3 regions of the Clostridium sp. LXY-7 genome follow, and region 1 is predicted to be linked to each of the others. Evidence: predicted binding sites of a transcription regulator. Region 1 holds the regulator's gene; each other region holds the start of a gene.
The links. Region 1 encodes Rex, which represses fermentation and respiration genes when NADH is low (regulators of the CRP and FNR family bind a similar motif). Its sites were predicted from a motif close to ATTGTTAANNNNTTAACAAT; they were not measured.

Region 1 (11,031 bases):
GAGAAACGAAAGACACGCTCACTAAAATAAATTTAGAAAGTGACTGAGTAGTTATGAATAAATTACTAGAATTACTAAGTCCTTATAAAAGTGTTTCAATTATAGGGATGAGTAAGAATGTAGGAAAAACTACTACGTTAAATCATATACTAAAAGAGGCAAGGGGCAATTTGTCCCTTGGCCTATCTTCCATAGGAAGAGATGGAGAAGAGTTAGATAGAGTTACTGCTACGGAAAAACCAAGGATATATATTGAAAAGGGCACAGTGGTTGCAACTGCAAAACAATGCCTTTTTAATAGTGATATAACTAAAGAAATAATTAAATCAACAGGGATAAATACGCCTATGGGTGAAGTTATCATTTGTAGAGCTCTTAGTGACGGATATATTGATTTAGGAGGACCCTCTGTTAATTCATATATGTGTGATATTAAGGATGATCTTTTAGACCTAGATTGTGATTTAGTGATTATAGATGGAGCGTTGAGCAGAAAAACCTTTGCATCGCCATCTATTACAGAAGCAACTGTTTTGTCAACAGGAGCATCATTATCTAATAGTATGAGAAAGGTTATAGAAGAAACCAAACACACAGTTGATCTATTGAGTTTACCCCATGAACAAGATAGTGAAATAATTAACATAGCTAATGATATAGTCAATAAAAGTCATATAGGAGTTATTTTCAAGAATAATTATTATAAAACCTTAAAGCTTAATACAGCATTAGAAGCTTCGAAAGAAATAGTAGAAACTTTAAATGATCAAGTAGCTTATATTGTTATAAAGGGAGTGGTATCAGATAAATTAGTAGATGATATCATGAAATCAACAAATCTTTATAAGGGTATAACTCTTTTAGTAGAAGATGGTACAAAAATATTTTTAACAAGAGAGACTCTCTATAAGTTTCAAAAGCAGGGTGGACAAATAAAAGTGATGAATAAAATTAATGTAGTATGTATTACAGTTAACCCTAAATCTCCTTATGGATATGAGTTTCCAAAGGATATATTCTTAAAGGAACTTGGAAGGCTTGTTGACATACCAGTATTAAATGTAAAGGGAGAAGAATAGTATGAAATTTTTGGACAATGAACAAAGAGCTCAAATAGGATTTTCCTTCGTAATGGATTCATTAAGCATAACCACTGTATATGGTTTGGAAGAAAAAAAACTTATAAAACCATATGGAATAAATAAGAATAATGAGCTTATAGAAGAGTTAAATAACATTGAAAAGATGATTGTAGCAATAAAAAAATATCATTCCGAATTTAATGAAATAGGAAGAGTATTTTGTAAGCTAAAGGATATAAGAAGCACAATAAAAAGATGTAAAGATAGAGAAACGCTAGATGAAGTTGAGTTATATGAATTAAAATATTTCTCAATGTTAATAGGTGAATTAAAGGCAGTATTAGACAACATAGATTTACATATTAGTAAAATAAAAATACATTCCCTTGAAGAAGTATTAGATATTCTTGATCCACAAAAGAAAAGAGTTCCTACTTTTTATATATACGAAGCATATAGTGAAGTTCTTAAAGAAATTAGAGAACTTAAGGAGAAGAAGGAAAGAGAAATCTACGCATGTACTGATGAAGATAAAATAGAAGAACTAAAACAAGAGAGATTAGACATAGTAATAAGAGAAGAAGAAGAAGAGCTGAGGATAAGAAAAAAGCTAACCTCTGATATTTCTCATTTTACTGAGTATATAAACGAAAATCTTAAAGTTATAGGTATATTAGACCTATTAATAGCAAAAGCTACTTTAGCTATTAATCATGGATGCGTTAAGCCTAATATTGTCAAGGATATGAATATTAGAATAGTAGATGCTTTTAACCCAGAAATTAAATCTATACTCAGGAAGAAGGGCAAAGAGTTCTCTCCAGTAGGTATAGAGTTAAGAGGCGGAACGACTGTAATAACAGGGGCCAATATGGGAGGAAAAAGTGTTGCACTAAAGACCATAGTTTTAAATTTATTTATGGGACAAATGGGATTCTTTGTATTTGCTAAAGAAGCATCCTATCCAATATTTGATTTTATACACTTTATATCAGATGATATGCAATCAATTTCTAAAGGCTTAAGTACCTTCGGAGCAGAAATAATTAAGCTTAAAGAAGTTGTTGAGTGCGTAAAGAGGGGAGATGGCTTTGTAGCCTTAGATGAATTTGCTAGGGGAACTAATCCTAAAGAAGGATTTTACTTAGTTAAATCACTAGGTAATTACTTGGCTAAGTTTAATACAGCAAGCTTGATATCCACTCACTACGACGGGGTAGTTGAGGAGCAGATGGATCATTATCAGGTTGTTGGACTTAAAAATATCGACCTAAATAAATTAAAATATAAAATAGATTTAAATAAGACTCACTCTGTAGAAATAATACAGGAACATATGGAGTATAAGTTAGAAAAGGTATCCAAAGACAATATGGTACCTAAAGATGCATTGAATATTGCAATGTTACTAGGACTTGAAAAAGATATAATTGATATAGCTAAAACTTATTATGAGGAGGAGAGCCATGGAAAGTAAATTAAATTTAAATTGGGAAGTTGTGGCAAGAGCTAGAAAATCTGCTGAGAATATAGCTAAAGACACTCAAGGGTTTATAGATAGACATACTACAGTAGCAGTTGAAAGAACTGTATGTAGATTATTAGGAATAGATGGTGTAGATGAATTTGGAGTACCACTACCAAACGTAGTAGTAGAGAATATTAAAAAAGGTAATGGATTATCTTTAGGAGCATCTTATTTTATAGGTAATGCTATAGTTAATACAGGACTTTCTGCACAAGAAATAGCAGAAAAAGTTGCTAAAGGTGAAATAGATTTAACAAAACTTCCTGTGAAAGATGCTTTTGAAATAAAAATGGCTGTAGAAAAAATAGCTAAAGCTACAGTTGAAAGAATTAAAAATAACAGAGGACAAAGAGAAGAATATCTTGGAAAATTTGGCGACAAAACAGGTCCTTACCTATATGTAATTGTTGCTACTGGAAATATATATGAAGATATAATTCAAGCAAAAGCAGCAGCAAAACAAGGTGCTGATGTTATAGCTGTTATAAGAACAACTGGACAAAGCTTACTTGACTATGTTCCATATGGAGAAACTACAGAAGGATTCGGAGGAACTTTCGCTACTCAAGAAAACTTCAGATTAATGAGAGCTGCTCTTGATGAAGTTGGAGAAGAGTTAGGAAGATATATTAGATTATGTAACTACTGTTCAGGATTATGTATGCCAGAAATTGCTGCAATGGGAGCTCTTGAAAGACTAGATGTAATGCTTAATGACGCATTATATGGAATACTATTCAGAGATATCAACATGCAAAGAACAATAGTTGACCAATATTTCTCAAGAATAATCAATGGTTATGCTGGAGTTATAATCAATACAGGAGAAGATAACTACTTAACAACAGCAGATGCTGTTGAAGAGGCACATACAGTTCTTGCTTCTCAATTTATCAATGAGCAATTTGCATTATGTGCAGGACTTCCAGAAGAGCAAATGGGTTTAGGACACGCATTCGAAATAGATCCAAAAGTTGAAAATGGATTCCTTTATGAGCTTGCTCAAGCACAAATGGCTAGAGAAATATTCCCTAAAGCACCACTTAAATACATGCCACCAACTAAATTCAAAACTGGAGATGTTTTCAAAGGACATGTTCAAGATACATTATTTAACATGGTAACAATATTAACTTCACAGAAGTTACACTTACTAGGAATGTTAACAGAGGCTATACACACTCCATTCATGAGTGATAGAGCTCTTTCAATAGATAACGCTCAATATATATTCAGCACAATGAAAGATTTAGGATCAGAGATAACTTTCAAAGATGGTGGAATCATGCAAAAAAGAACTGATGAAGTTTTAAATAAAGCTGCTGATTTAATTGAAGAAATTGAAAAAGAAGGCTTATTCAAGACTTTAGAGCAAGGTAAATTTGCTGGAATTAAGAGACCACTTAATGGAGGAAAGGGCCTTGATGGTGTTGTAGAAAAAGAAAATGCATACTTGAACCCATTCATAGAATTAATGTTAGGAGGTAACAAATAATGAGCGGTGGATTATATTCAACTGAAGAAAAGGATTTTGATACGAACTTGGATTTAACCAAGCTTAAACCTTACGGAGATACTATGAATGATGGTAAAGTTCAAGTGAGCTTTACTCTTCCAGTTCAAGATAATGAAAGAGGAATAGAGGCAGCAGTACAACTTGCTAAATCTATGGGATTAAGAAATCCAAACGTTGCTCACCATGGAGCATTAGATAAAGAGTTTACCTTCTATGTTGTTTATGGATCATTAGAACATACTGTAAACTATGAAGAAATTCACGTTCAAACAGTAGAAGTTGATACTATGGACATGAAAGAAGTAGGAGAATATATAAAAGAAAATATAGGAAGACCTGTTACTATAATAGGAGCTTCAACAGGAACAGATGCTCATACAGTTGGTATAGATGCTATCATGAACATGAAAGGCTTTGCTGGACATTATGGACTTGAAAGATATGATATGATAGAAGCTTACAACTTAGGAAGCCAAGTTGAAAACGAAGAGTTTATTAAGAAGGCTATTGAATTAAAAGCAGATGTACTTCTAGTATCTCAAACAGTTACTCAAAAGGATGTACACATCCAAAACTTAACTAACCTTGTTGAGCTTTTAGAAGCAGAAGGTATAAGAGATAAAGTTGTATTAATCTGTGGAGGTCCAAGAATAACTCACGAGCTTGCAAAAGAGCTTGGATATGATGCTGGATTTGGACCAGGAAAATATGCTGATGATGTTGCAACATTCTCAGTAACTGAGATAGTAGCTAGAAAATTAGCTTAACTGGACACTAAGCTAATAAGGATTGAATAAGAAAAAATAGGTTTTTTACATGATGGGGTTTTAAATAGAGAAAAGCATGGTGAAATATCACCATGCTTTTTATGTATTATAGAGAAAGTACCGAATGTTTCATTTAAACTAGCTCTTCCCATTGTTCATAAAGATCCTGTAATTTTTTCTCCGTATCATGAATCTGATTATTTACTTCTACGCTTTTTTCAGGATTCGAATAGATTTCTTCTAGACAAAGCTGTCCCTGAAGATTTTCAAGATTTTCTTCTAGCAAGGCAATTTTATCTTCTAGAGATTTAATATAAGCCTTTTTTTCACGTTCAGCTTTTTCAACTTCCTTTTTCTTTTTCTTATCCAATTTTATTTGCGTTTTAGTTAATCCATTATATTCTTCAAACTCTTCGAATCTATTTGGATTATTCTTTTTTTCCACATAATAAGAATAGTTTCCTAAATATTCTTTTATTCCATCTTCATTTAATTCAAATATCTTATTTATAATTTTATTTAGAAAATATCTATCATGGGATATTAAAAGTATAGTTCCATCGTAGTTTAAAATAGCATTTTCTAAGGCTTCACGAGATATAATGTCTAAATGATTAGTAGGTTCATCAAGTAATAAAAAATTTGACTTAGAGAGCATTAATTTTAGAAGATTAATTCTACACTTTTCACCGCCACTAAGGGTGGATATATTTTTAAAAACATCTTCTCCTGTAAATAAAAAAGCAGCTAACGAAGTACGAATTTCAGTAGTAGTCATATGGGGAAAATCATCCCAAACTTCGTCTATAATAGTTTTATCATTATTGAGATTAGATTGTTCTTGATCATAATATCCGACAAATACATTTTTACCAAGAACTTTAATGCCTAAATCATTTTCTATCTTATCCATTATTATTCTAAATAAAGTGGTTTTTCCGCGACCATTTTCTCCAATAAGTGCTATTTTTTCTTCACGCTTAATATCCATAAAGACATCTCTAAATAGTAGTTTTTCACCAAAACTTTTACTTAAATTTTCTATATGTAAAACATCATTACCACTTTTAATTTGAGTTTCAAATTTAATTTTAGATGCTTTTTCAATTGTTATAGGGGCTTCAATCCTATCTATCTTATCAAGTGATTTTTGACGACTTTCAGCGGCTCTTACACTCTTTTCTCTATTAAATGATTTATATCTAGCTATTATTTCCTCTTGACGTTTAATCTCAACTTGTTGAAGATCATAAGCTTTCATCAATATCTCTTGATTTTTCTTTTTTAAGTCTACAAAGGCTGTGTAATTACCATTATATATATCTACTTTACCACCTACTAACTCTAAAGTTTTATCAGTGACAGCATCTAAAAAGAATCTGTCATGAGATACTATTATGATAGTACCTTTATTCTCTTTTAAATATCCTTCAAGCCATTCTATAGCATCTAAATCTAAATGGTTTGTGGGTTCATCTAGGAGCAGTATATCTGGTTTTGTAAGAAGTAACTTACAGAGAGCAACTCTAGTTTTTTGGCCGCCACTAAGTATATTTATTGATTTGTCAAAATCATTTTCAGTAAAGCCAAGACCTCTTAATACTCTACTAATTTCTGCTTTGTAAGTATATCCACCCCTATTATCATAAAGTTCAGTTAAGGTTGTATAATCTCTAATTATTTTATTATGATAATCTTCTTTAGAGGCATCATAAGGTTCATTCATTTTTAGTTCTAAATCATGAAGCTTTAATTCCATGTCTACTAAGGTTTTAAAAATAGATAGTAATTCATCATATATAGTATTATTAGATTCTAATGATAAGCTTTGAGATAAATAACCAAGGTTTTTAGATTTATCAATAAAAAGCTCTCCAGAATCATATTCTAATTGAGAGGTTAATATTTTAAAAAGCGTTGATTTACCAGCGCCATTTGCTCCAATTAATCCAATTTTTTCTCCATCATTAACATTAAAGGTTACATCTTTTAATATCACATCTATTCCATAAGATTTAGTTATATTCTTGCAACTTAAAACTATCATATTATTCACCGTCCCTATAGATATTTTAACATGAATATCTATAGTTTTAAATTGTTTGTTAAATATTAACCAATACTGTTATATAAATAGAAATTATATGGAAATTTTTTTAAAATATCAATGTTTATGTTGAATTTTATAAAAAAATATAGAATACGTACAAATTTTTATAGTATAATATAGTTGATGTATTATATAATAATAAGAAATAAATAAATAAAAGTTATGAGTATAGAAGAATTAATTTGAAATATTAGGCTAAAAGTATACTTAGTATAAGATATAAAAAATTTTAAAAACTTAAGTAAGGAGTGAAGATGGTGGATAGAAAAAAGAATATATCAATGGCAGTAATTAAAAGACTTCCGAAGTATTATAGATATTTAAGAGAGTTAGAAAAAAATGATGTAGATAGAATATCTTCAAAAGAATTAAGCGAGAAAATTGGATTTACTGCTTCGCAGATAAGACAAGATTTAAATTGTTTTGGAGATTTTGGACAACAGGGATATGGGTATAATGTAAAGGAATTGCTCTATCAGATATCCTTAATATTAGGTTTAAATAAAGAATATAATACTGTAATTATAGGTGCTGGTAACATAGGTCAGGCAATAGCTAATTATACAAAGTTTACGAAAATGGCATTTAATTTAAAAGGTATTTTTGATATTAATGTAAAATTAATAGGTCTGAAAATACGAGATGTAGAAGTGCAGGATATAGATGAATTAGAAGGTTTTTTAAGAGAAAATAAAGTACATATTGCAATAATATGTGTTCCTAAAAATAGAGCACAAAGTGTGTGTGATATAGTAATAAAAAATGAAGTTAAAGCTATATGGAACTTTGCTCCAATAGATTTGAAGGTTCCAGAAGATATCATTGTTGAAAATGTACATTTAAGTGAAAGCTTGATGACACTAAGTTATTTATTAAACGAACGAGAAATGGAATAAAATGATATATTTTTAAAAATAAAATTAATAAAATTTAAAAATAATGGTTTAATCTTATGAAAATTTAAAAAATATATAGGAATTTCTCAAATCAAGTTGAAAAGTATATATAATAGCAGTATAATAGTGATTGAGGTCCTTGGATTCAATCACTATTATTTTGTTATTAAATTAACAAAATAATAAACGATACTAAGTACGTTCATGGGGGAATTAAAAATGAGTTATAACAACATTATTCTTGAAAAAAATGACAACATAGCAGTTATCAAAATAAACAGACCAAAAGCTTTAAATGCTTTAAATTCAGATACACTGAAAGAACTTAATAGTGTAATTGATGAAGTTTCAAAAGATGAAGATGTATATGTAGTTTTATTAACAGGTGAAGGAAAAGCTTTTGTTGCTGGAGCTGATATTTCAGAAATGCAAAAGTTAAATTCACTTCAAGGAAGAGAATTTGGAACACTTGGAAATAAAGTTTTTAGAAAATTAGAAATGTTGGAAAAGCCTGTAATAGCAGCAGTAAATGGTTTTGCTCTTGGAGGAGGATGCGAGCTTTCTATGGCATGTGACATAAGAATAGCATCATCTAAAGCTAAATTTGCCCAACCGGAAGCTGGATTAGGTATAACACCAGGCTTTGGAGGAACTCAAAGATTAGCAAGATTAGTAGGAGAAGGAATGGCAAAACAACTAATATATACTTGTGAAATGATAAATGCAGAAGAAGCATTAAGAATTGGACTAGTAAATAAGGTTGTGGAACCAGAAAATCTTTTGCAAGAAGCTATGGACATGGCTACTAAAATAGCTAAAAATGCACCTATTGCTGTAAGGATGTGTAAATCAGCTATTAATAAAGGTATGCAGATGGACATAGATAGTGGTGTTATGTATGAGGCAGAAGTTTTCGGACTTTGTTTCTCTACGGAAGACCAAAAAGAAGGTATGACTGCTTTCTTAGAAAAAAGAGACAAGCATTTTAATAATAGATAATCCGTTAATAATTGGAGGTATGGAAAATGAACTTTTCGTTAAGTAAAGAACAAGAATTTGTAAGACAACTTGTAAGAGAATTTGCTATAAATGAAGTAAAACCTATAGCAGCTGAAATAGATGAAACAGAAGAATTCCCAGTGGAAAATGTTAAAAAAATGGCTAGATATAACATGATGGGAATACCATTCCCAACAGAGTTTGGTGGAGCAGGTGGAAACAACGTATCTTATGCTATGACAGTAGAAGAACTTTCTAAGGTTTGTGGAACTACAGGTGTTATAGTTTCTGCTCATACATCATTATGTGCAGCTCCAATATATATGTTTGGAACACAAGAGCAAAAAGAAAAATATTTAACTCCACTTGCTAAAGGTGAGAAATTAGGTGCTTTTGGATTAACTGAGCCAAATGCTGGAACAGATGCTTCTGGACAACAAACAACAGCTGTTTTAGAAGGAGACCATTATGTATTAAATGGTTCAAAAATATTCATAACAAATGGAGGAGTAGCTGATACATTTGTAGTATTTGCTATGACTGATAAATCAAAAGGAACAAGAGGAATAACAGCTTTCATAGTTGAGAAAGACTTCCCAGGATTCTCAATAGGAAAAGTTGAAGAAAAATTAGGAATAAGAGCATCTTCAACAACTGAATTAGTATTTGAAAATTGTATAGTACCAAAAGAGAACATGCTTGGAAAAGAAGGAAAAGGATTTTCAATAGCTATGCAAACTCTAGATGGAGGAAGAATTGGAATAGCAGCTCAAGCTCTAGGACTTGCTCAAGGAGCTCTAGATGAAGCTGTTGCTTACATGAAAGAAAGAAAACAATTCGGAAAACCATTATCAGCATTCCAAGGATTACAATGGATGGTAGCTGATATGGATGTTAAAGTTGAAGCAGCTAGAAACTTAGTTTATAAAGCAGCAGACAGAAAAGACAAAGGTCTTCCATATTCATTAGACGCTGCAAGAGCTAAATTATTTGCTTCAGAAGTAGCTATGGAAGTAACTACAAAAGCAGTTCAAATATTTGGTGGATACGGATATACAAAAGAATATCCAGTAGAAAGAATGATGAGAGACGCTAAGATAACTGAAATCTATGAAGGAACTTCTGAAGTTCAAAGAATGGTTATCGCAGCTAACGTTTTAAAATAGGAGGTAGTTGAAGATGAAAATAGTTGTTTGTGTAAAACAAGTACCAGATACAAATGAAGTTAAAATAGATCCAAAAACAGGAACTCTTATAAGAGATGGTGTTCCTTCAATAATAAATCCAGATGACAAAAATGCTTTAGAAGAAGCATTAGCAATGAAAGATAAATACGGTGCTCATGTTACTCTTATAACAATGGGACCTCCACAAGCTAAAGTAGCACTAGAGGAAGGTTTAGCTATGGGAGCTGACGAAGCTATCCTAGTTACAGATAGAGCTTTTGCAGGAGCTGATACATTAGCTACATCTCACGCATTAGCAGCTGCTATTAAAAACTTAGATTATGATGTAATATTTGCAGGAAGACAAGCTATTGATGGAGATACAGCACAAGTTGGACCAGAAATTGCTGAGCACTTAAATATTCCACAAATCACTTATGTTGAAGAAGTTTCTAAATTAGCAGAAGGTGAATTAAAAGTAAGAAGAGCATGGGAAGATGGATATGAGAACTTAAAAGTTAAAACTCCAGTTCTTTTAACAGCTATCGAAACTTTAAACGTTCCAAGATACATGAACGTTAAAAACATATTCTCAATGGCTAAAGAAAAAGAAATCAAAGTATGGAGTGTTGCTGACATCAATGTTGATGTAGCTAAATTAGGATTAAAAGGTTCACCAACAAAGGTTAAGAAATCAATGACTAAAGAAGCTAAAGGTCAAGGAGAAATCTTAACTTTAGAACCAAAAGAAGCAGCAAAAGTTGCTGTAGCTAAATTAAAAGAAAAACACTTCATCTAGGATTTAAAATTAGGAGGGAATAACCATGAATATAGCAGATTACAAAGGTGTTTGGGTCTTTGCAGAGCAAAGAGATGGAGAATTACAAAAGGTTGCATTAGAACTACTAGGAAAAGGTAGAGAAATAGCAGATACAATAGGAGTAGAGCTTACTGCGTTACTTCTTGG
Region 2 (11,031 bases), on a different contig from region 1:
GATAAAATGATACAAGCGGATAATTATAAAGATCTACGTGCTGTTAAGGAAAATAAAGTTCTAGAAATTGATGACAATCTAATAGTAAGACAAGGACCTAGATTAACTCAAGGGTTAGAAGAAATGACTAAACTTATTCATCCTGAGCTTTTTAAATAGTTAAAATATGCTCTAGTTATAACTAGAGCATATTATTTATAAATTGATTTAATTTAAATAATTTTATGAAGAGAGTGATATAATTGGCTTACCTAAAGAGAAAAAATAATATTTTAAATTACATAATTATAATATTAATATTGATAGTTTTAACCATAGTTTCCATAAGCGTAGGTGCTGCCAATATAACATCTTTGGATACTTTTAAAATTTTAGTAAGTAAAATACCCCTGTTGGGCAATATAATAGATATCAGTAATATATCAGCCACTTCCTTTACTATAGTTTTAAATGTAAGACTCCCTAGAATTTTATTAGGAGCGCTTATTGGAATGAACCTTTCTGTAGTAGGTGCTACCTATCAAGGTATATTTAAAAACCCAATGGCTGACCCTTATATACTTGGTATATCTTCTGGAGCTGCACTAGGTTCTGCTATTAGTTTTGTATTAGGACTAAGCAATTCATCTATTCTTGCATTTATAGGAGCAATCCTTACTACATATTTAGTTTATAGTATTGCTCGCGTTGGCAATAGAGCTCCTACTATAAATCTATTATTATCTGGAGTTGCTGTAAGTTTTTTTCTTTCTTCATTATTATCTATAATAATGGTATTATTTACTAAGCAACTTGATAAAATCGTGTTTTGGAGTATGGGTAGTCTTTCTACTGGGAGCTGGAGCAAATTAATTGTAGTATTTGTAATCTCCTTACCTATGATTATATTTATAATGTCCTATTCAAGGGAGTTAAACATAATGTCTACTGGTGAAGAGACTGCTAAAAACTTAGGCATAAATACCGAAAAATTAAAAAAAGTATTGCTTTTAATAACGTCTTTAATCATCGCTATAAGCGTTTCTTATACAGGCATTATAGGATTTGTAGGACTAATAATTCCTCATACCGTAAGACTCCTATATGGCTCGGATCACAAGGTAGTACTCCCCATGTCTTGCTTCTATGGCATTGGATTTATGATAATATGTGATACCTTAGCAAGAACTATAATAGCACCAACAGAAATTCCTATCGGTGCCATAACTTCTTTCTTTGGCGCACCATATTTTATATATCTTCTTTATAAAAATAAAAAGAAGGTGATGTAATGGATATTAACTCTATTAAAGTAAATAATCTTAATTATTCCATTAATGATAAAAATATATTAAAGAATATATGTCTATCAATTAATAAAGGAAAATTTTATAGTATCATAGGACCTAATGGTTCTGGCAAAACTACTTTATTAAAAAATATCACTAATTCATTAAAAGTAAGTAAAAATACCGTGTTAATAGAAAATAAAGATATTCTTTCCTATAATTCTAAAGATTTAGCACAGAATCTGTCCTATGTTCCACAAGAAAATTCTTGTGATTTTGATTTTTCTGTATGGGATATAGTATTGATGGGGAGATACCCCTATCTTGGAAAGTTCCAACAGGAAAGTGACGAAGATTTAAAAATAGTAAAAAGTTGTTTAACTAAAACTAAAACCTATCATTTAAAAGATAAGAACATCAAATTTCTCAGTGGTGGTGAAAGACAGAGGGTTTTTATAGCTAGAGCTTTAGCACAACAAACAAACATTCTATTATTAGATGAGCCTATATCTATGCTTGATATACATCATCAATTAGAAATTATGGATACCTTGAAGGGATTAAATTCCAATATGGATATTACCACAGTTTGTGTATTACATGATTTGAATATGGCTTCTGAGTATAGCGATACTTTAATTTTAGTCAGCGATGGTGAAATAGTAGCAATGGGATCTCCTTATGAGGTTTTAACTGTAGAAAATATACAACAGGTATATAATGTTAGGGCTCATATAGATCACAATCCCTTTACTAATAAACCACACATAATGGTAATTCCTCAAAGATATAATAAACAACATTAATACATTATTGAATACTATAAATATGATAAATAAAGTTTAGGTGGAGATAATTTGAAAGTAGGAATAATTTCAGACACTCATGTAAGAAAACATAGCTCTAAATTTGAAAACTTTATTAACCATAAACTCAAAGATGTAGATTTAATTATTCATGCTGGTGATTATACCAATGAGGCTATTATTAGACTTCTAAAAGATAATACTAAATTTGTTGGTGTTTATGGTAATAATGATAAAACATCTATTCGAGATGAGTTAAAATCTAAAGAAATAGTTAAAGTAGGTAAATATAATCTCGGAATATATCATGGCCATGGAGAGAAAGGCAATACTTTAGATAATGTTTTAAACGAATTTAAAAAAGATAAAATAGATATAATAGTATTTGGACATAGCCATAAACCAACTATTTTTACTAAAGATAATATACTTATGATAAACCCTGGCTCTCCCACAAGTAAAAGAAAAGAGCCTTGGTTTTCCTATGTAATATTAGAAATCTTAGATGATGGTATTTCTGCATCATTACGCTTTTTTAAATAAGTTACTATGTAATTTTATTTATGAATTGTGTTATCCATAGGGAAATTCGCTAAAGTGAAGGGACATATAGCAAAGCTTTAATAGAGTGTTATTTCGTAATAGGTAATCCTAAACACAAAATATTTGTTTACTAATGAACATTTACCTGCCACTAAAAAAGCTTTCTCCACGACCTTTGGTTGTGTTTCCCTAACTAAATTATTTCATAATTTAGTTACACATATCCATATATTCCTCTTACAGATACTTCTCCTGATAATACCTTTTTTATTGTTCCATCCTCATTCTCTACTATTAATTCTCCATCATCGTCAATATCAATGGCTTTAGCTATTTCTTCTTTTGTCCCATTGATGATTCTAATTTCTTTTCCTAAAAGTATAGAGGCCTCCCTACTGATATTTATAATTTCCGAAAAATCTTCTTCGTATATAAACTTATTATAAAGCTGTTCTAAATTATTAATTATATTAGCTATAATCGCCTTCCTGTCTACTTCCTGTCCAACATGATTTCCTATAGATGTGGCTTTGTCTTTTATGTCTTCTGGAAATTCTTTTGTATTAACATTTATTCCAATACCCATGATAACATAATTAATTCTCTCAATTTCAGCATTCATCTCTGTTAATATTCCACAAATTTTTTTACCATCAATCACAATATCATTAGGCCATTTTATATAACTCTCAATCTTCATTTCCTTTAATGACTTATAAACTGCCGCTGCTCCTAGTAGGGTTAGTTTTGATGCATAGATAGGTGGTATATTAGGCCTAAGTAATATAGACATCCATATTCCACTTCCAATAGGAGAACTCCAACTTCTACCTATTCTACCTTTTCCATTAGTTTGCTCTTCAGCTACTACTACCGTTCCATGTACTTCTCCTCGATTAGCTAATCTCTTACATTCTATATTGGTAGAATCTATACTTTCATAGTAAAAATAATTTTTTCCTAATTCTTTAGTATTTAAATACTCACTAATTTCTCCATAACTTAATATATCCGGCTCGCTATTCAATTTATATCCCTTTTTAGATATTGATTCTATTTTATATCCATCTTCTCGTAAAGCTTTTATATGTTTCCATATAGCTGCTCTACTTATTCCAAACCTCTCACTTAATTTCTCTCCAGATATAAAATCATTTTTATTAGTTTTTAAAATCTCTAATATTTCATTTCTCATTATTTTATAAACCCCTCATGCTATTTTTAAAAATTATTTCTTGCTTTTACTTAAAAATATTTTAATATTTTCTTCTTCCATCTTTATAGCCTCTTCTGTGTCATTTCCTCTTCCCAGTCTATCACAAATCCCTAATAACGCCACCTTATCTGCCGAAATATCCTTTTCCATAGCTTTAACATTAGCAAAGGACATATCCTTAACAACAAATAAAATTTGCATATGCCATCTAACTAAGGCCTGAACTTCTTGAATAAATTCATCATCTACGTTAAATTGTTCTAAAAATTCCTTAGCCATTCTAGCTCCAACTTTATCATGGTCATAAGATACTAATTTTCCTTTTCTAATTCTAGTTGTAGGTCCTTTACCTATATCATGCAAAAATGCTGCCCACATAAATACTTTAGGATTTTCATATTCATCCCTTCTCTTTGCTGCTTCATCTATAACTAACATGGTATGATTCCATACATTTCCTTCTGGATGATGTTCTCTGTTTTGGTCTATTTCTATCAATCTACTTATCATGTTAAAAGGATATTCCATAGGAAATGAGTCACTTTGAATCAAATCTTGAAAATATAAAGATGGTTTATTATCTTCCAATAAATGTTTATTAAATTCATCAAAATAATTTTTCATAACATTTCACTCCTTAACTCTTATTCTTATATTATTGTCACAAATTATATATATATTAATACAATAATAATATATAATTATTTTTTATGTTCCCCCTATATTGCCTCATGTAAAAATGAGGTTTTTTATTTAGTCATTGTTTTAATGTGTAGTTATAAAATCAACAACCATTTAAAACAAAGCCTTTATTTAACGTAAAAGCTCCGAATACTCGGAGCTTTTATACTAAAATATGTCTTTATTGTTGAAGATTTTCTCCTCCATTACCTTCTTGTCCAGGTGTTTGCCCTGGATCAGTAGGTTGTTGTGGAGTAGTTGGATCTGGTGCTTGTACTTCTGGTTTTTTAGTACCCTTCTTTATAACTTTTGGTGATGGATTATATACATCACTGTTCATAAGTTCTCTAGAAATCTCTATACCATCTTGATAAATAATTCTATAAGCTTTTACTTTGTAACCTTGAGAACCTCTCTTATCCACTACTTCTTTGCCTTCCTCTAAAGTAGGGTCATCCACATACTTTGTAGTAGGTTGTATCGTCTCGTAAGTTTCAGAAGTAAACCCATAGGTTTTACCAGTTAATAAAGCTGAATTAGAATATAAACTAAAAGTAATCTTACCATTATATGTTACACCTTCTATATATATTGGATAATCAGTACTATTTGTAAACACATAATCTATACCACCATATGAAATAGTTGCATCTAATCCTTTTGATACATATCCTACAGGCATACTATGATTCCTTCTTTGATCTGGTAATATTCCTGCTTTAATTACAGCGTTATGAAGTGTAGACGACACTTGACATATACCTCCACCATATCCATCTACTATCTCTTCTCCAACTATGACTCCCCCTTTTTGGTATCCTTTATCAGGGGTTGTATCGCCTATTACAGTGTTAAAGCTAAATTTGTCTCCAGGCATCAACAACATACCATTTATAGTTCTAGTTCCTATTGCTATATTAGTACCTCTACTTCCATCTGATGTTCCATATGTAGTCGTAAAAGTTGAAATTTTAGAGTCTACTTTAGACAATATTTCCTTTGTTTTCACAGGAGTTTCTGTAATCATCTTAGCTTCTACATCTATATTACCCTCTTTAGTAGTAGCTATTTTATTATTTATATCATTTATAAGTGCTTGTACATCTATTTTTTTACCAACAACCTCATCAGTAACACTAAATCCATTTCCTGTCTTTTTAATGTCAGCATCCTTTTTATCACTATTTACTTCCTTTGCTATATTCTCAACTGTTAAATTAACAACTTGTTGATCATATGTAAAGTTTATAGGGAACTCTTTATCTGTGCCTTTTTTTATAGTGTTGTATTTACCAACATAACCTAAATCTCTGCCATTTTTAAATGCCATATCTATTGTTTCTTCTATGTTATATCTTACTTGTAAATCCTTTAATCCTAATGTATGAATTCCATTTTCAACTTTAATATTGATTAGTCTGCTTTCAACCTGATTATTATATTTATCATTTAAAAGCTTTATAGCATTCTCTTTAGTCATACCACCTATATCAGCATTTTCTACTGTGGTGCCCGGGAAAATTAAGTTATCATATTTCTTCACCGTAGTATAAACATAGGATGTTGCTCCAATAAATACACATACAATTATGGCAATAAAAGAACCTATTATTACATTTATTCCCTTATTCTTTTTTTTCCTTGATTTTTTGCGGTATCCTGTACTACCCTTATTTCCTTCTTTTTCTAAGTTAGTATCCATAATCACATTCCTTTCACGCAACATTACTAAAATCCACTTAACGTATTTAGTATATCATAAATACATAGGATTTTCACTCCTATATTACTACGAAAAAATATGACAAAAGTGTACATATAAATTAATATATCTATATAAATTTTATTTTCCCAAAATAAAATTTCCACAATAAAAATCCTAATATTTACCGTATATTGCGAATTTATTATATTTCTTCTTGTATTCATCATAAATTTATGTCTTATTATAGTAATAATTACTTTATATTTCCAACTGATTAATAAGGTAACATTTTTATCATTTTTGAAAATACAGGAAATCCATACTCATCTACTGCATAATAAAGATATGCATAATAGGATATTGCCGAAACCAAAACAAATACAATAATTGCTACTATAAATATAATTTTAATACTAGATTTTGATTTCTTCTTTGACATGTATAATACCCCTTTACTAACTTTCATGATTTCTACTACTTACCGTAATAGCTTCTGTATTCTCCTTTATAATTATGCTCAGTAAAATTTACATTTTATTTTCTTCAAATACCTTAATAGGAATAATCAATAGAGCACATTCTAAGAAAAGGGCAAATGTTAATTGATATTATAGAATAAAATATATTTCACTTAATTCCAAGATAAAAGCCCTTCACCATGTGAAGAGCTCTAAATCTGTAATTATCTTTCTATTACTAATGCTGTACCTTGTCCGCCACCTATACATAATGTAGCTAATCCTGTTTTACTATCTCTCTTTATCATCTCATGAATAAGAGTAGTTAATATTCTTGCTCCTGAAGCTCCTACTGGATGTCCTATTGCTATAGCTCCCCCATTAACATTAACCTTACTCATATCAAAGTTTAAGTCTTTTGCTACTGCTAAAGATTGTGCAGCAAATGCTTCATTTGCTTCAATAAGATCTAACTCTTCTACTTTTAAGTTTGCTTTTTCTAAGGCTTTTCTAGTTGCAGCTACTGGTCCATATCCCATTATTGATGGATCTAATCCTGCTGATGCATAAGATTTAATTTTAGCTAATGGTTTAAGTCCTAATTGATCAGCTTTTTCTTTAGACATTACTATAAACATAGCAGCTCCATCATTTATTCCAGAGGCATTACCTGCTGTAACTGTTCCCTCTTTTTTGAATGCTGGTTTTAATTTTGATAATTTTTCTATAGTCATATTAGCTTTTGGGAACTCATCTGTATCAAATACTATTGGCTCACCTTTTCTTTGCGGTATTACAACTGGAACTATTTCATCCTTAAATCTACCCTCTTTTATAGCTCTTTCAGCCTTTAACTGACTTTGTAATGCGAATTCATCTTGCATTTCTCTTGTTAATCCCCATTGTTCTGCTATGTTTTCTGCAGTTATTCCCATGTGATAGTTGTTAAATGCATCCCAGAGACCATCTTTTATCATTGTATCAACTACAGCTGTATCTCCCATTCTTTGTCCCCATCTGTTACTTGGAATTGTGTATGGTGCATTACTCATGCTTTCAGTACCACCCGCTAATATTATATCAGCATCATCTGATTGTATGATTTGAGCTGCTAAACTAACTGCTCTTAAACCTGAACCACATACTTTGTTTATAGTAAGAGCTGAAGATTCTTTGCTTAATCCAGCATTTAGAGCTACTTGTCTAGCTACGTTTTGTCCAAGACCTGCACTTAAAACATTTCCTATAATAGCTTCCTCTACTATGTTTGCATCTATTCCTGCTCTCTTTATAGCTTCTTTTGCAGCTATTGCTCCTATCTCCACTGCTGATAACTTTGATAAACTTCCACCAAAACTTCCTAATGCTGTTCTAGCAGCACTTACGATAACTACTTCTCTCATTTTATTATTCCTCCATTCAATTACTACATCAAAATACAGATATATATTAATCTATAATATAGTTAATTTGTTTTTCATACCTTAATATTTATAAGCAATTACCATGCCAACTTCTAAAATGGCTTATTTTCAGTGCTTTCGACAAATATACTTTTTATTCAATGTAAACTTTGTTTACATTGCTTTTACAATGCTTTCTTTGTTAATGTTATAACTACCATGTTAAAAAAATCACCCTAAGACAGTTCAATGGGTCACAGAGATAAAATTTGATATTTTTATAAATTTATACTACTTTTCTTGTTATAATATTATCAAATTTTAAAAATAAGTCATGTGTAAACTTAATTTACATGTAAACTTTAGTAGACAGTCTTTTTAACATTCTATATTATATCTAGCCAACTTCTTATATAATCCTTGTCTGCTAAGTCCCAATAACTTAGATGCCTCATTTTTATTTCCATTAGTCTTCTGTAATGTTTCTAATATTATGTGCTTTTCTATATCATCAACTATATCTTTTAAGGATTTATTTTCTAAGTTAAATTTTCTTCGTTTTCCTTTTATAATCTTATCAGGTAAATGCTTAGGGGTAATCAGCAGCTCTGTATCTAATAAGTTAATAGCTCTTTCTATTACATTCTCCAACTCTCTTACATTTCCCGGCCAGTCATAGCCTTTCAAGTATTCAATAGCCCTTTTAGATATCCCCTCTGAATAAATACCATATTTATTACACAATTTTATTCTTAGAGAGTTTGCTAAGTGCTCTATGTCTTCTCTTCGCTCTCTTAATGGTGGAAGCTTAATCTGCATTACATTTAGCCTATAATATAAATCCTCTCTAAACTTTCCTTGTTCTATGAGTTCAGGTAGAGATTTATTAGTAGCAGCAATAATTCTTACATCAATATTCTTTACATCATTACTGCCAACCCTCACTATTTCTCTTTCTTGTAATACCCTTAAAAGCTTTACCTGCATATTAAGAGGCATATCTCCAATCTCATCAAGAAGTATGGTTCCTCCATTAGCCACTTCAAATTTTCCTTTTAACCCACTTCTTTTAGCTCCAGTAAAGGCCCCTTCATCATATCCAAACATTTCCGATTCAAAAAGTTCTTCTGGTATAGCTCCACAATTAATTTTAATAAAAGGCTTATGAGCTCTTCTACTTCCATTATGTATGGAGTGTGCAAATAATTCCTTCCCTGTTCCACTCTCTCCAGTAATTAGAATCGAAGATTCTCCTTTAGCTGCCTTACTTGCAAATTTCACCACAGATAAAAAACTGCTACTGTTTCCTATAAAATTTTCAAAGCTATGTTTAGCTTTATTCTCCTCCGTAAGCTCATTTTTATAATATTGAAGTTCCTTTTCTAAATGTGATATTTTACTTCCTAGTATTTTAAAATTCTCTAAATCCTTAAACATCACCTTTCCTATGGCCCCTTCAATTTCTCCATCTATTACAATTGGAACTCTCATGGAAATAATTCTATGCTCATTTACCTCCTGTATATCTCCAACTTCTTTGAAGCCTGTCTTTGCGATTATATGGAGTTTTGTATTTGGAATTATTTCAGTAACATGCTTTCCTTCTGGATTTTCACATCCTAAAAAATCCTTATATCCATTACTCATCATTGTCACTATACCATCTTTATCTACTACAACTATATATTCTTCCAAACTATTAAATATAAAATTTAAAATTCCTCCATTTAATTCCACTACTTAATCACCTCTGTTATCTTAATTTATAAATTCTACTTTATAAAATCAAAACCTATACTTCTACTAATCTTTCTCAAATGCATAATTGCAAAATTCCCAACTAGTGCAACAAATATCCCTGTACCTATGCCTGCTATGCTCATCAGCGGTAGATATAACATGATACTAAAGGTTTGTACAATCAATGAAGCTGCAATAAGTTGACCTATATTATGAAATACAGCTCCAACTGCACTAACTCCCACAATCCCAACCTTATCTCTTCCTATTGCTTTTGTTATAACCATAAATATATAACTTAATACACCACCTGTTAAACTATATAAAAGTCTAGAAATACTCCCTCCAAACATAACAGATAACAAAATTCTAAGAGATAAAACTAAAAACGCTTCTTTATAATTCAAAGTATATAGTGCTATTATTGTAATAACATTGGCAAATCCTAATTTTGCTCCTGGAGTAATAAATGGTACAGGAAGCATCCCTTCAATAATATGTAAAACTAAAGACATTGCTATTAATAATGAAATATATATCATTTTTCTCGTACTTCTCATAATTATACCTATCGAGAAATAAAATCCTCTTGTCCTTCCTCTATTCTATTCCCCTGAATTTCAATAACTACTTTGTGGGGTAAACAAACTATCTTATCTCCAACTTTGTGAACAAATCCAAAATCAGTGCAAACTTTATCACTACAATCTGCATCTATTATAGCAATAGAATTATCCTTTATCGCTACCGTATTATATCCCTTATCTAATTTTATTTTAAATTCTTTATCATCGCTATTATTATCAAGTCTTATTCTCTGTTTTTCACTACCATTAATATAGACTATTGCATAAATTTCTCCACTATAATTTTCTTGGTGTTTGGCAAATATCCAATAAGGTACTATAGATAGTACTAGTAATAGTATTATAATTATTATGTCCCATTTCTTAACAATTTTCATATTAATTCTCCCAATATTAACTTTATGATATGACTTTTACAAATCGAAATTTAAAATAATATGCTTATATCTTAAAACCACCTTAAGATATAGCATTTAATCAACTTCACTATTTCTAATTATATAGTTTATCTTGAAAATTATCTATGCCTAGTTTATTTTTCATCATTTACAAAATCATCTAATTGTTTAAGTAAAATTTCCGCAATATAACTGAGGTCTTATTCTTCATAAATATATTTTTACA
Region 3 (11,031 bases), on a different contig from region 1:
CAGGATCCGCTTTGATTGTCTTGTTAGGATTTAATTCAATCTTGCTGTCTGTAATCAAGTTACCCCAATCCATTGCCTGACCTACTGAAAGCAATACATGGTCTGCATCAACAACTATTGTATTATTTTCATCATACTTCGGATTGAACTTTCCGTTTTCATCGAAAACCGAAACACATTTTTTAAATTCCACGCCAACAACGCGTCCATTTTCTGTAACAACATACTTTGGACCCCAGGAATTATTGATTGTAATGTCTTCGGATAAAGCTTCGTGGATTTCTTCTTCAAGAGCTGGCATTTCTTCACGGCTTTCAAGGCAGAACATATCTACTTTTGAAGCATTAACTCTTGCAGCGGTTCTTGCAACGTCGATAGCAACATTACCGCCACCGATTACAACTACCTTTCCTTCAAGTTTGGAGTTGTCGCCCAGACTTACATTTCGTAAAAAATCAACACCTGTGATAACACCTTTCGCATTTTCACCTTCTATGCCCAGCTTCCTGCCTGCCTGAGCACCGATTGCAAGGTAGAAGGCTTCATATCCTTGACTTCTTAAGTCATTAAGACTTATATCCACACCAATTTCAACACCTGTCTTAAACTCAACACCTAATTCTCTTAAAATGTCAATTTCTGCATTAACTACATTTTTTTCAAGTCTGAAAGACGGAATTCCAAGGGTCAACATGCCGCCAAGAGCATTCTGTTTTTCAAACACTGTTACCTTATAACCGTCAATGGCTAAGTAGTAAGCACAAGAGAGACCGGAAGGACCTGCACCAATAACCCCAATTTTTTTACCATATTCATGTCTGCGTTTAGGTACATAGCGACGATCCATGTTTAAATCTTGTTCAGCAATGAACTTCTTGATTTCATCAATAGCAATTGGCTCATCAATATCTCCTCTAGTACAAGCAGACTCACATTTCCTCGGGCAGATACGTCCGCATACTGCCGGGAAGGGATTTTCCTTCTTAATAAGCTCAAGTGCTTCTGTATATTTTCCCTGAGATGCCAGCTTAATATAACCCTGAATGGCAATATGAGCAGGACATTCTGTTTTACAAGGGCTCGTACCGGTGTCAACTACATTTTTCCTATTGGTACGATAATCCGGATTCCATTTATCTGGACCCCATTCTGTATCACGTGGAGTCTCTTTCCTTTTTATTGCCTCAGTGACTGGTGTTTTAGAACACAACTTTTGACCCAATTGCAATGCATTAACTGGACAATTTTGAATACATTCTCCACAGGCAACACATTTATCTTTATCTACATGTGACACATAGTTTGAACGTACCATGTCAGCGTTTATAAACATCTCAGCAGTTCTCAAAGAAAGACAGGAACATCCGCAGCAGTTACAGATTGCGTGAGTTTTTCCTGAACCATCCAAATTCGGTATCTGATGCATCAAACCGTTTTCTTCGGCTCTTTTAATAATCTCAAAAGCTTCTTCACGGCTAATCTGGCGGCCTCTGCCTGTACGGATATAGTATTCAGCAGCATGCCCCATCTGAATACACATATCTTCCTTCAGGTGCCCGCAGCCTTCTCCCATAACTTCTCTTGCTGTACGGCAAGAACAATCCGAAACTGTGAAGATATGGTTTTCATTGAGATATTTAGAAACTTCCTCATAAGATGCTTTTCTGGTTTCACCCTCAATGGCTGTTTCGATAGGGATAACACGCATAAGACCTACACCTACAGGAAAACTACCAGCGGTTTTTGGTCCTCTCACTCTTCCATATGCTTCAAAAGCTTCAGCAATTTGCGGATACTTTGCAACGTTTTCCTTGTTGTTAACCATCATTTCCATAATGCCAGGAACCCAAGTGTCATACCAGAAATTATCTACGCCATCAATTTCATTAACAAAGCAAACACCGGCAACTGCTAACTCCAATAAGAGTTTTTCTGTTTTCTCTACAGATTTACCACACAAAAGAGCAAGCTCCTTTGCAGTGGCCTTTTTACGTATCTTCATGCAAAGTGCCACTTCTGCCATTTCCTCTGTAACCACAGGTTCAAGAATCATATATTCTGGATCTGTCGATTTAACTTCATTTTTTGAACCACGCTTTTTGTTACTAATATGATTGGCAAGGTCAAGTACTTTTTCTTTAATCATAATTTTTTACCCCCCAATTGGAATTATAATAATACTAATTTTCATTCCATTTTTTCACTTCAGCACGGAGCCAATCTGTCCATTCTTCAATTCCTTCACCTGTCCTTGCAGAGATTGGAATAATTTTAATATTGGGATTTAATTTCTTTACTCTTTCCTTGCATGCTTCTATATCAAAATCGAAATATTCTAATACATCTATTTTGTTTATCAAAAGAACATCAACAATTGAAAACATCAAAGGGTATTTTAACGGTTTGTCATCGCCTTCAGGTACGCTTAGAATCATTGCATTTTTTGATGCACCAGTATCAAATTCCGCAGGGCATACCAGATTTCCCACATTTTCCAAAATAGCAAAATCTATATTATCGGTTCCCAGGCCTATTAATCCTTGTTTTGTCATATCTGCATCAAGATGGCACATACCACCTGTATGCAATTGAATTACTTTTACACCGGTTTCGGAAATAGTGTGAGCATCAACATCAGAATCAATATCTGCTTCCATGACGCCTATATTCATTTCATCCTTTAAAGTATTAATTGTTCTTGTAAGGGTTGTTGTTTTACCAGAACCCGGTGATGACATTAAATTGAGCAGAAAAGTTTTCTCTTTTTTCAGATCTTCTCTAAGCAAATTCGCTTGGCGATCATTGTCTTCAAAAACACTTTGTTTAATCTCAAGAACTCTAAAATTATTCATACCTCTAACCTCCAAATATTTTACTATTCAGCAAGTGCTTTTACTTCCTGATATTTCTTCACATCTATATAAAGTTCCTCTTTGTATGGATTTCTATTGGTCTTTACAGTCTTGTAAATCATGAAAACCAATACTCCAATGTTTACTGCTAATGCTGCAACGCTCCAGATGGTTAATATAGTGGTATTATATGTGGAAGATACAGCAAATTTCCCTTTATCAATGAATGCAGGGGCGGTTTGTGCAAACATACACCATAGTGCTAATGTGTGGGCACGATGCTGTAACCAAGCACCTTTGCCAATGGTAAATGCACATAGAGTAGGAGCTAACAATAAAGCAAATCCACAGTACCATGCATGACCTGGTAAGCAGTTATAAGTATATGCAAAATTCCAAAGGTCATAAGCTACAATCCAAAACCACATCATATCCGGCCATAACATATCCTGGCTTCCATCTTTGTCAGTTTTCTTACGGATACAGATGCCAACCCACCCAGTGATGGTAATTATATTTATGATACCTGCTGCTGCATTCATGAAGTTCCATGGGCCGCCAAGTACATACATTGATCCATCAGCAAGAATTCCACCCTGTGTATAGTTAAGACCTATTTCAATATCACGAACTACTGCTTCGCAAATATTGATTGCGAGAATTAAGGGTGGAAAACAAAGAGCAATACGATTATCGGAAAGACGCCATTCTTTCCCGGTTTTTTTATTTTTTCCATGTAAGTGACGAAGACACCAAAAACCAATACAACCTGCAATAGCAGAATATACCTTAGCAAGATGGAACCAGTCGGTATAGGTAGTATCACTCAATACCGTAAACCAGAGAACAGAAAGTGCAATAGGCATAATAATAAAGCAGAAAAATCCTGCTACAGTGGATCTTCTTGTTACTTCGTTTAAAGCAAATAACAAAATAAATACTAATATCCAAACAAGCCAGACAGAAATTGCGGATGCACCGCCTTCATAATTGAATATAAACATTTTAAATCTCCCCCTATTGGCTTAACGTTCACCATCCTAGAATGGTTTCGTTGCTCATTTTATGCCCTCTGTTTCTCTGGTCATACCAGTATAACACGGATGGCTTTGACAAAATATTAACATAATTATGCTTTATTTGTCAAGATTTACATATTTTATATAGTATTTTTCCCATTATTTCTATACTTTCTATTGATTTGTTTCCTGTTTTGGATTAATATTACATTATAATTATTATTGGTTTGTGCACATACCACAGCCAGCTTAAAGGAGTGACAAAACCATATGGAGTTTAAAAAATTGAGTTCACCATCGTTAAAAGAATTATTTATTAAGGAACTGGAGACCATGATTCTGTCCGGCAAACTCCCCATCGGGAAAAAGCTTCCTCCTGAAAGGGAACTTGCTGAATCCATGCAGGTCAGTAGAGCTGTAGTCAATGCCGGCATTTCCGAACTGGCCAGAAAAGGCTTTTTATTGATTAAGCCAAGAGTCGGTACCTTTGTGGCTGACTATCGTAGAAATGGAACTATGGAGACTTTGATTTCCATTATGAATTATAACGGTGGAATATTAAGAGAAGCAGAAATACGTTCCATTCTGGAGCTTCGAATCGCATTTGATTCCCTTGCGGTAGAATTATGTATTCCCAAAATTACAGATGATGAAGTTGCCATATTAAAAGATTATGTGAAGCAAATGGAAGAGGCAGATTCTCCAGAGGTAGCTTCTGAGCTCGCCTTTCGCTTCCAGCATGAGCTTGCCTTCCTTTCCGGAAATACACTGATGCCTCTAATCTTCTCCTCATTTAAAGTTCCTATTCTATCCTTGTGGGAACGTTTCTGTAGATTATATGGTTTAGAATCTTTACACAACAATACAGTTATTTTATGTGATTACATTGAACAGAGGGACACGAGGAAAGCTGTAGAATGCCTGACCGCTGTCATCAATGATACCATCAATGGTAGCAGACAAATTTACTATTAAATTTAATAAATATTTTCATTGGATGGTACATAATTTATCTTATCTTTCTGAGGTTCAAAGTCATACCAAAAACCATACAGTCTTTTATAAATACAGCTTATCGCTCTTCCTTTATCAGAATAACGTTTTAAATCCCCCACAGATGTTTCTGTGAGGGATTTCGTTTATATATTAATCTGCTATCTTTTCTATTTTAAAAACATTGATTACTTCTACATCTGGACAACAGAAAACACATTCATTTTCACTGTTACCTCCTGGTACTGTTCCGCCATAACGTAGTATATCTATATATGGGAATGCAACGTGACACGCCATAGGACATAAATTCCCTCTTTCTGTATCAAAGTCAAAGCTATCTCCTACTTTATGCCCATGATGACATCCACCTTTTCCCTTTTTATCAATCAATGTAATTCTAATCTTAGGTCTCCTTGACATAGATATATCCCCCTTAAATCAATATTGAGGTTACCACTTCAGTCTTAACCTCAAATTTCTTATTCTATAGTATTATCTACTCTCCTGATTGCTTTTTTCTTTTAATACATTAATGATTTTTCTAGATAATTTATAGGATTCACCAGCTCCAAAAACTATAATTATATCTCCACTTTTAACTTCACTAACAATTTTATTACATATTTCATCATAGTTTTCTATATATTCTGCTGTATTTATATTTATTTCATTAGCCAGCACTTCTAAATTGATTGGCTCAATATTTTTATTTGCTTCCCTTCCTAAAAATGGTTTTGAAATAATAACTCTATCTGCTTTCTTTAATGCTACTGCAAACTCATTAAAAAACAGCTTTATTCTTGAAAGTTGATGTGGTTCAAAAATGGCAAAAACTTTTTTCCCTGGATAACTAATTTTAATTGAATCTAATGTTGATGCTACCGCTGTAGGATGATGAGCAAAATCATCATAAATCTTAACTTCTTCAATATCGCCTATTAATTCTAATCTTCTTCCTATTCCCTTAAAATTTTCAAAGGAATCCTTTATTACATTTATATCAACATCTAACTCTAAAGCAGCAATTAATACACCTAAAGAATTCTCAATGTTATGTTTGCCTATTAATCCTAACTGAAAATCATTTTCTTCCTCCCCATTTATTATTTTATATGTTGAATATTCAGAGGTAGTTGTACCTAAAACTGCTTTATATTCCATATCAAAAGGGAACTCAAACCTATTATTTATATAATATCCTATAACTCTTACTTGTTCTTCTTCCATCCAATCTTTTAATTCATATAATATTTCTCTAAGAGCTATACTTTCCTCATTAACAATTAAAATTTTGGATCTTTCAAGCTTTTTTATAAACTTCTTAAAAGAGTCTTTAACTTCATCTAAATCCTTAAAAAATTCCGGGTGATCCATTTCAACATTGTTTATTATAGCTATGGAAGAACTATAATTTAGAAAATTATTATTAAATTCATCTGCCTCACAGACAAAATAATTTGACTTTCCTATTCTATATCCCCCTCCCCACTTCCTAAAAATTGTCCCTGCTTCAACAATTGGATCTAGTCCTGCATTCTCCAAAACCAGCCCCATTAAAATTGTGGTTGTTGATTTACCATGAGTACCTGCAATAGAAATAACAAACTTTTCATTTTGTATATATTTAGCTGAAAATTCTTGCCATGTCATTAAAATTCCACTTTTTCTAGCTTCTATAATTTCTGGATGATTAGGAGAAATATCTAAAATAGCAGGTGATATAGCTAAAATATCAATGTCCTCTATATGTTTTAAATCATGACCTTTTACAATCTCTATATTATTTTCTATAAGGATATCACTATAATAACCCGAAACATTCAAGTCACATCCTGATACCTCAAAACCCATATTTTTTGCTATAATTGCTATAGGTGCAATTCCACTTCCACATATCCCCATAAAATGTACTTTAATTTTATTTTTCAATCTAATTCACTCCCATTATTATAATATTGAAGTTAATATTTTCCAAAGAATTTATGCCATTATTATTCTGAGAACCTAATGAGCCTAATATATATAAGTTATAATAAAGATAATTTATATTATAAGTATGTTTAATAAATTGTTGAAATTGAGTTTCATATTATTACTGCGAATACCATTTGCAGAAAGCTTAGATTTACTTAAGTTCTATGAAAGAAAAAATCGTTAAGAAATACAACCTGTCCGAACGTAGTGAGTTGTTGTATTTTAGATTTTTTATTGAATAGAGCTTTAGTAAATCAAGGTTTCGAAACGGTTTAAGTGTAAACTTAGATTCCTGCAGAGCAAAGGAATCTCTAGTTGAACTTATGCAGAGCTGAGCAGGGATAATATGAAGCTCATATCAATTAATTTATAGTGTAGAAACTTTATTACAACTTATATACTATCTTTATTAGTACCATTATTGCATATTTATTTATGAAAATATACTATCCCTATTGTATCAATGAACATGAGTTTTTTCCATGGAAAACAGACCTGCTAGGTTAAATTCTATTTTCCAGCCGATCTCTGTTATTTCCCTTGATTATCCTCTACGATTTGTTTTTTTCTTACTTTTTTCTCTATTATTTCTTCAAGCTTTTTCTCTTGCTTTTTGGATAAGTAAAAGGCTCACAAGCAAAGCCCATGAGCCGTAAAATCAAAACTTTAAAATATAATATGATTAATATAAATAACCTAGTAACACTGCTTCATATCTTCAACCACATTTCTCACCCATTTATAAGATATAATTCTCGGCAGGCCAATCAGTGCCTTAATCAATTCTTCCAAGGATATTAAAGCAACCACCCAATGTAATGGAAGGTTAAATACTAAAACACCTACAAAAGCTAGGGGAATTCCTATTATCCATACTGTTCCCGCATCCAATAAACAGGCAAAAGTTGTATCTCCACCGCTTCTGAAAAATCCCACTACCATAATTACATTAAAAAACTTTATAGCCAAATATACTCCTATTACGTATAAAGTTTGAATTGCTTCTATTTTAACTTCAGGTTTTATATTGTAAAAACTTACGAAAACAGGAGCTAGAAGTCCCATTAATATACCAGTGACAGTTCCCAAAACAATACTCAGTACAAAAAACTTTCTTACATATAGCTTCACAGCATCATCGTCATTCTCACCTATTTTATTTCCAATCATTACTGCTGAGGCTGTAGAAAGACTTTTTGCAACAATCATGAATAGATTTTGGACTACATTACAAATTTGAATGGCGGCCACTGCTGCAGTACTTATTCTTCCATAAGCAATAGAATAAGTAATAACCCCTAAAGACCAAAGTGCTTCATTAAAAATTACAGGTAAAGTAGTTTTGTAGAATTTAACAATAAAATCTTTTGATATATCTAATAGTTCTTGTAAATTTGCAGCTAGAACTGTATTCTTTCCATATACAAATCTTAATATTAATATCAATTCCACAATTCGGGCAATCAAAGTTGCAAGTGCACATCCACTAACTCCCATTGCAGGCATTCCAAATTTTCCATAAATCAATACATAGTTTAGGATTGTATTACATATTAATGAAATGGTGCTTGCTTTCATAATAGCTTTCGTTTCACCTATTGACCTACAAGAAGTTGAATAGGCAAAAGAAATGCTAGTTATTATATAACTCATGCCGATGATTCTTAGAAATGTACTTCCAAGCTCAATTACCTCAATATCTTCTATAAATATTCTCATTATATGCTGTGGAATTAGAATTGCACCTAATGTAAAAATTAAACTAATGATTCCACAGGAGACTAGTACCACTCCTAGAGTTCTTTTTATATTTTTAATATCTTTGTTACCCCAGAACTGTGCAGTAAAAGTAGCAGAACCACTGCATATCCCAAATATTATAAGAATAAAAAAATAAAAATATTGATTTGCAAGTCCAACTGCTGCCAATGCTTCTTCTTGTAATCCACCAACCATGAGACTGTCAACAATATTCAATGAAGTTGAAAATAGACTTTGTATGGCTATTGGAATTCCAATTGAAAATAAGGTTTTATAAAAATTGTGATCCTTCTTAATTTTCAACGATAACTTCTCCTTTAAATGCATCTACAGACACTATATCTCCAGTTTTAATAAGCTTTGTTGCATTTATAGTACCGATTACACAAGGTATATTAAATTCTCTGGCAATTACTGCTGCATGGCAAGTAATTCCACCTTGATCCGTTACAATAGACCCTGCAATCTTCATTAATGGAATCAAATCCGGATCGGCCTCTAAGGAAACCAATATATCTCCACATCTGAAATCATGAACATCCTTATTTCTTTCCACAACAACAGCCCTACCTTTGCAGCATCCCATGCAAGCAGAACGACCTTTTAAAATATTTGAAGTAGGTTCTTCCTCCACGGCTTCCATTTTCTTTCTTAGCTTCTTAGCTTCTTCTCCTACAAAAATCAATTCTTCTCCATCCAGAACCATATATACCATTTCAGATGTTCTTTCTTCTATATTTTGAAAATCTATCTTTTCTCTTTCTCCTTTAAGAAGTATTATAATTTCTTCTGGCACCATAAATCTGAAATAACTCTCTGGCAAATCTAATCTTCTTGCAATAACTCCTAACATAGAGTCTAAGAAATAAAAATTCTTAAGTTGTGCTAGCCTTCTATAAGCCTTTGATACAGCAAGCTCACCATACATTTCAAATAGTTCTCTATGTAGAGTATCCATCTTTTCCCTTAATCTTATGACTTCTTCATTTTGCTGTTGCAAGTCTCTTTCCCACTTATCTCTTTCTATGGTTATATTAGAAGGATTTACAACATAGTCCTTCACTCTTGTTATATATTCATCTTTACGGTAAGGTTCCCTATCCCCAAAACCATGATAGCCTAAATACCCATATCTACTTTGAATTTCTTCAATTTTTCCGTGAATCCAAGGTGTGATATAAGTCCTTAAATGTTTTAATGGCTCTTGGAAAACTTTCTTTAATTTAGGATTCTCTAATACATACTCAGCAATTTCAATAATTTTCTTTTCTTCTTCAACATAAACAGAATCCTTATGACTTCTTGTTAAGCTATAGAAAACTTCTTCTGCTTTTTCTTCATTAAGACCAAAGCTTTCTAAGTAATTCAATAAATAATCTGTTAATCCGACTCCAGGAACTTGAATTACTTCAGCAATCCAACACTTTTTATACAGTTCTATTTGTGCCTTATGCTGCTTTTCATATAAAGTATAAAGCTCCTCAAGACTTAAATCTACAAGTTCCTCTCTTCTTATTCCATCATAGACATTAAACAATCCATCTGCTGTAGTATATATGTTTCTATTAAACTCCCTTCTCCAATTTGCATCATTTTTAAGCTTGTCTATAATTCCATGGCACAAGCGTTTTGTATTCTCTTTTGTAAAGTAGAATTCTCCACAATATTTTTTATACATGAGAAGAGTCTTTTTGTGATAATCTTCGATTTCCTCTGCAATTTCACCACAAGCTGTTCTTAAAAATACCACATCAGTATGAAAATCGTCATCTTCATTCTTAGAAGCAAATTCCCATGCTGTATTTTTTGTATTCTCATTTAATTCTTCCTCATTAAACAATCTCTTGCAATTTAACTGCCTTGCTTGACTTCCCAACTTCTGATAACCAATCATATTTTCTACCTCCTGGTGACTTATATTCAAAATTTTCATTGACCAATTTGTGTTGAATGGCTTCTACTAACTCTCGATGACTTCGATCCACAGCTCTCCAATCTATGTCATGGTCTTCATTTTGATTAATCAATTTACTCCAAAATTCGGCTTCTATTTGATTAAATCTGCTATTGTCCTTTGTTACTGTTTTTGCCTCCGAGTAACTTACACCAAAAATATATCCCCTTGTTTTATCAATACAAACAACCCTATCTTTCCTCTTATAGAAAGGCGGCAACCGATTAATTTGAACTTTATCATATTTTTCCTTTGTTATTTCCTCAATGCTTCCAATGAGATTCTTTTTATTAAGCTCTAAAATTTTCACTCTTCTAGTAAGAATGTCGCCTTCTTCTTTTTGCTTAAATTTGATAGCTGGTTTTTTAGGCCATCCTTTTTTACCCAATAACACTAGATAGTCTGTCCTATTTTCTGCTTGAAGTTCCAAATATCTTTCAAAGCTATTTGTGCACTCCACATCTCCCATTTGAAA

Region 2: the regulator Rex is predicted to act here: its motif matches at 8,279-8,298, upstream of ACI48Q_RS03980 (acetyl-CoA C-acetyltransferase).
Region 3: the regulator Rex is predicted to act here: its motif matches at 3,961-3,980, upstream of ACI48Q_RS12375 (DUF5692 family protein).

What each region holds. Positions count from the first base shown of each region.
Region 1 covers NZ_JBLLJL010000004.1:275,783-286,813, forward strand. Annotated here, with positions in the region: gene kamA (lysine 2,3-aminomutase) at 1-25, shown strand, start outside; gene kamB (lysine 5,6-aminomutase reactivase subunit KamB) at 54-1,079, shown strand; gene kamC (lysine 5,6-aminomutase reactivase ATPase KamC) at 1,081-2,559, shown strand; gene kamD (lysine 5,6-aminomutase subunit alpha) at 2,549-4,105, shown strand; gene kamE (lysine 5,6-aminomutase subunit beta) at 4,105-4,893, shown strand; gene abc-f (ribosomal protection-like ABC-F family protein) at 5,027-6,940, opposite strand; gene ACI48Q_RS14540 (redox-sensing transcriptional repressor Rex) at 7,261-7,899, shown strand; gene ACI48Q_RS14545 (short-chain-enoyl-CoA hydratase) at 8,119-8,898, shown strand; gene ACI48Q_RS14550 (acyl-CoA dehydrogenase) at 8,925-10,064, shown strand; gene ACI48Q_RS14555 (electron transfer flavoprotein subunit beta) at 10,078-10,863, shown strand; gene ACI48Q_RS14560 (electron transfer flavoprotein subunit alpha/FixB family protein) at 10,889-11,031, shown strand, end outside.
Region 2 covers NZ_JBLLJL010000001.1:834,540-845,570, reverse strand. Annotated here, with positions in the region: gene ACI48Q_RS04020 (ABC transporter substrate-binding protein) at 1-159, shown strand, start outside; gene ACI48Q_RS04015 (FecCD family ABC transporter permease) at 243-1,271, shown strand; gene ACI48Q_RS04010 (ABC transporter ATP-binding protein) at 1,271-2,074, shown strand; gene ACI48Q_RS04005 (metallophosphoesterase family protein) at 2,126-2,617, shown strand; gene ACI48Q_RS04000 (biotin--[acetyl-CoA-carboxylase] ligase) at 2,832-3,812, opposite strand; gene ACI48Q_RS03995 (HDIG domain-containing metalloprotein) at 3,846-4,457, opposite strand; gene ACI48Q_RS03990 (VanW family protein) at 4,696-6,216, opposite strand; gene ACI48Q_RS03985 (hypothetical protein) at 6,494-6,658, opposite strand; gene ACI48Q_RS03980 (acetyl-CoA C-acetyltransferase) at 6,902-8,080, opposite strand; gene ACI48Q_RS03975 (sigma-54 interaction domain-containing protein) at 8,459-9,817, opposite strand; gene ACI48Q_RS03970 (Gx transporter family protein) at 9,853-10,380, opposite strand; gene ACI48Q_RS03965 (NusG domain II-containing protein) at 10,389-10,784, opposite strand.
Region 3 covers NZ_JBLLJL010000002.1:1,113,159-1,124,189, forward strand. Annotated here, with positions in the region: gene ACI48Q_RS12365 (FAD-dependent oxidoreductase) at 1-2,146, opposite strand, end outside; gene hypB (hydrogenase nickel incorporation protein HypB) at 2,181-2,852, opposite strand; gene ACI48Q_RS12375 (DUF5692 family protein) at 2,876-3,856, opposite strand; gene ACI48Q_RS12380 (FadR/GntR family transcriptional regulator) at 4,142-4,846, shown strand; gene ACI48Q_RS12385 (TIGR04076 family protein) at 5,018-5,287, opposite strand; gene murC (UDP-N-acetylmuramate--L-alanine ligase) at 5,360-6,796, opposite strand; gene ACI48Q_RS12395 (MATE family efflux transporter) at 7,538-8,905, opposite strand; gene ACI48Q_RS12400 (PEP-utilizing enzyme) at 8,895-10,496, opposite strand; gene ACI48Q_RS12405 (hypothetical protein) at 10,435-11,031, opposite strand, start outside.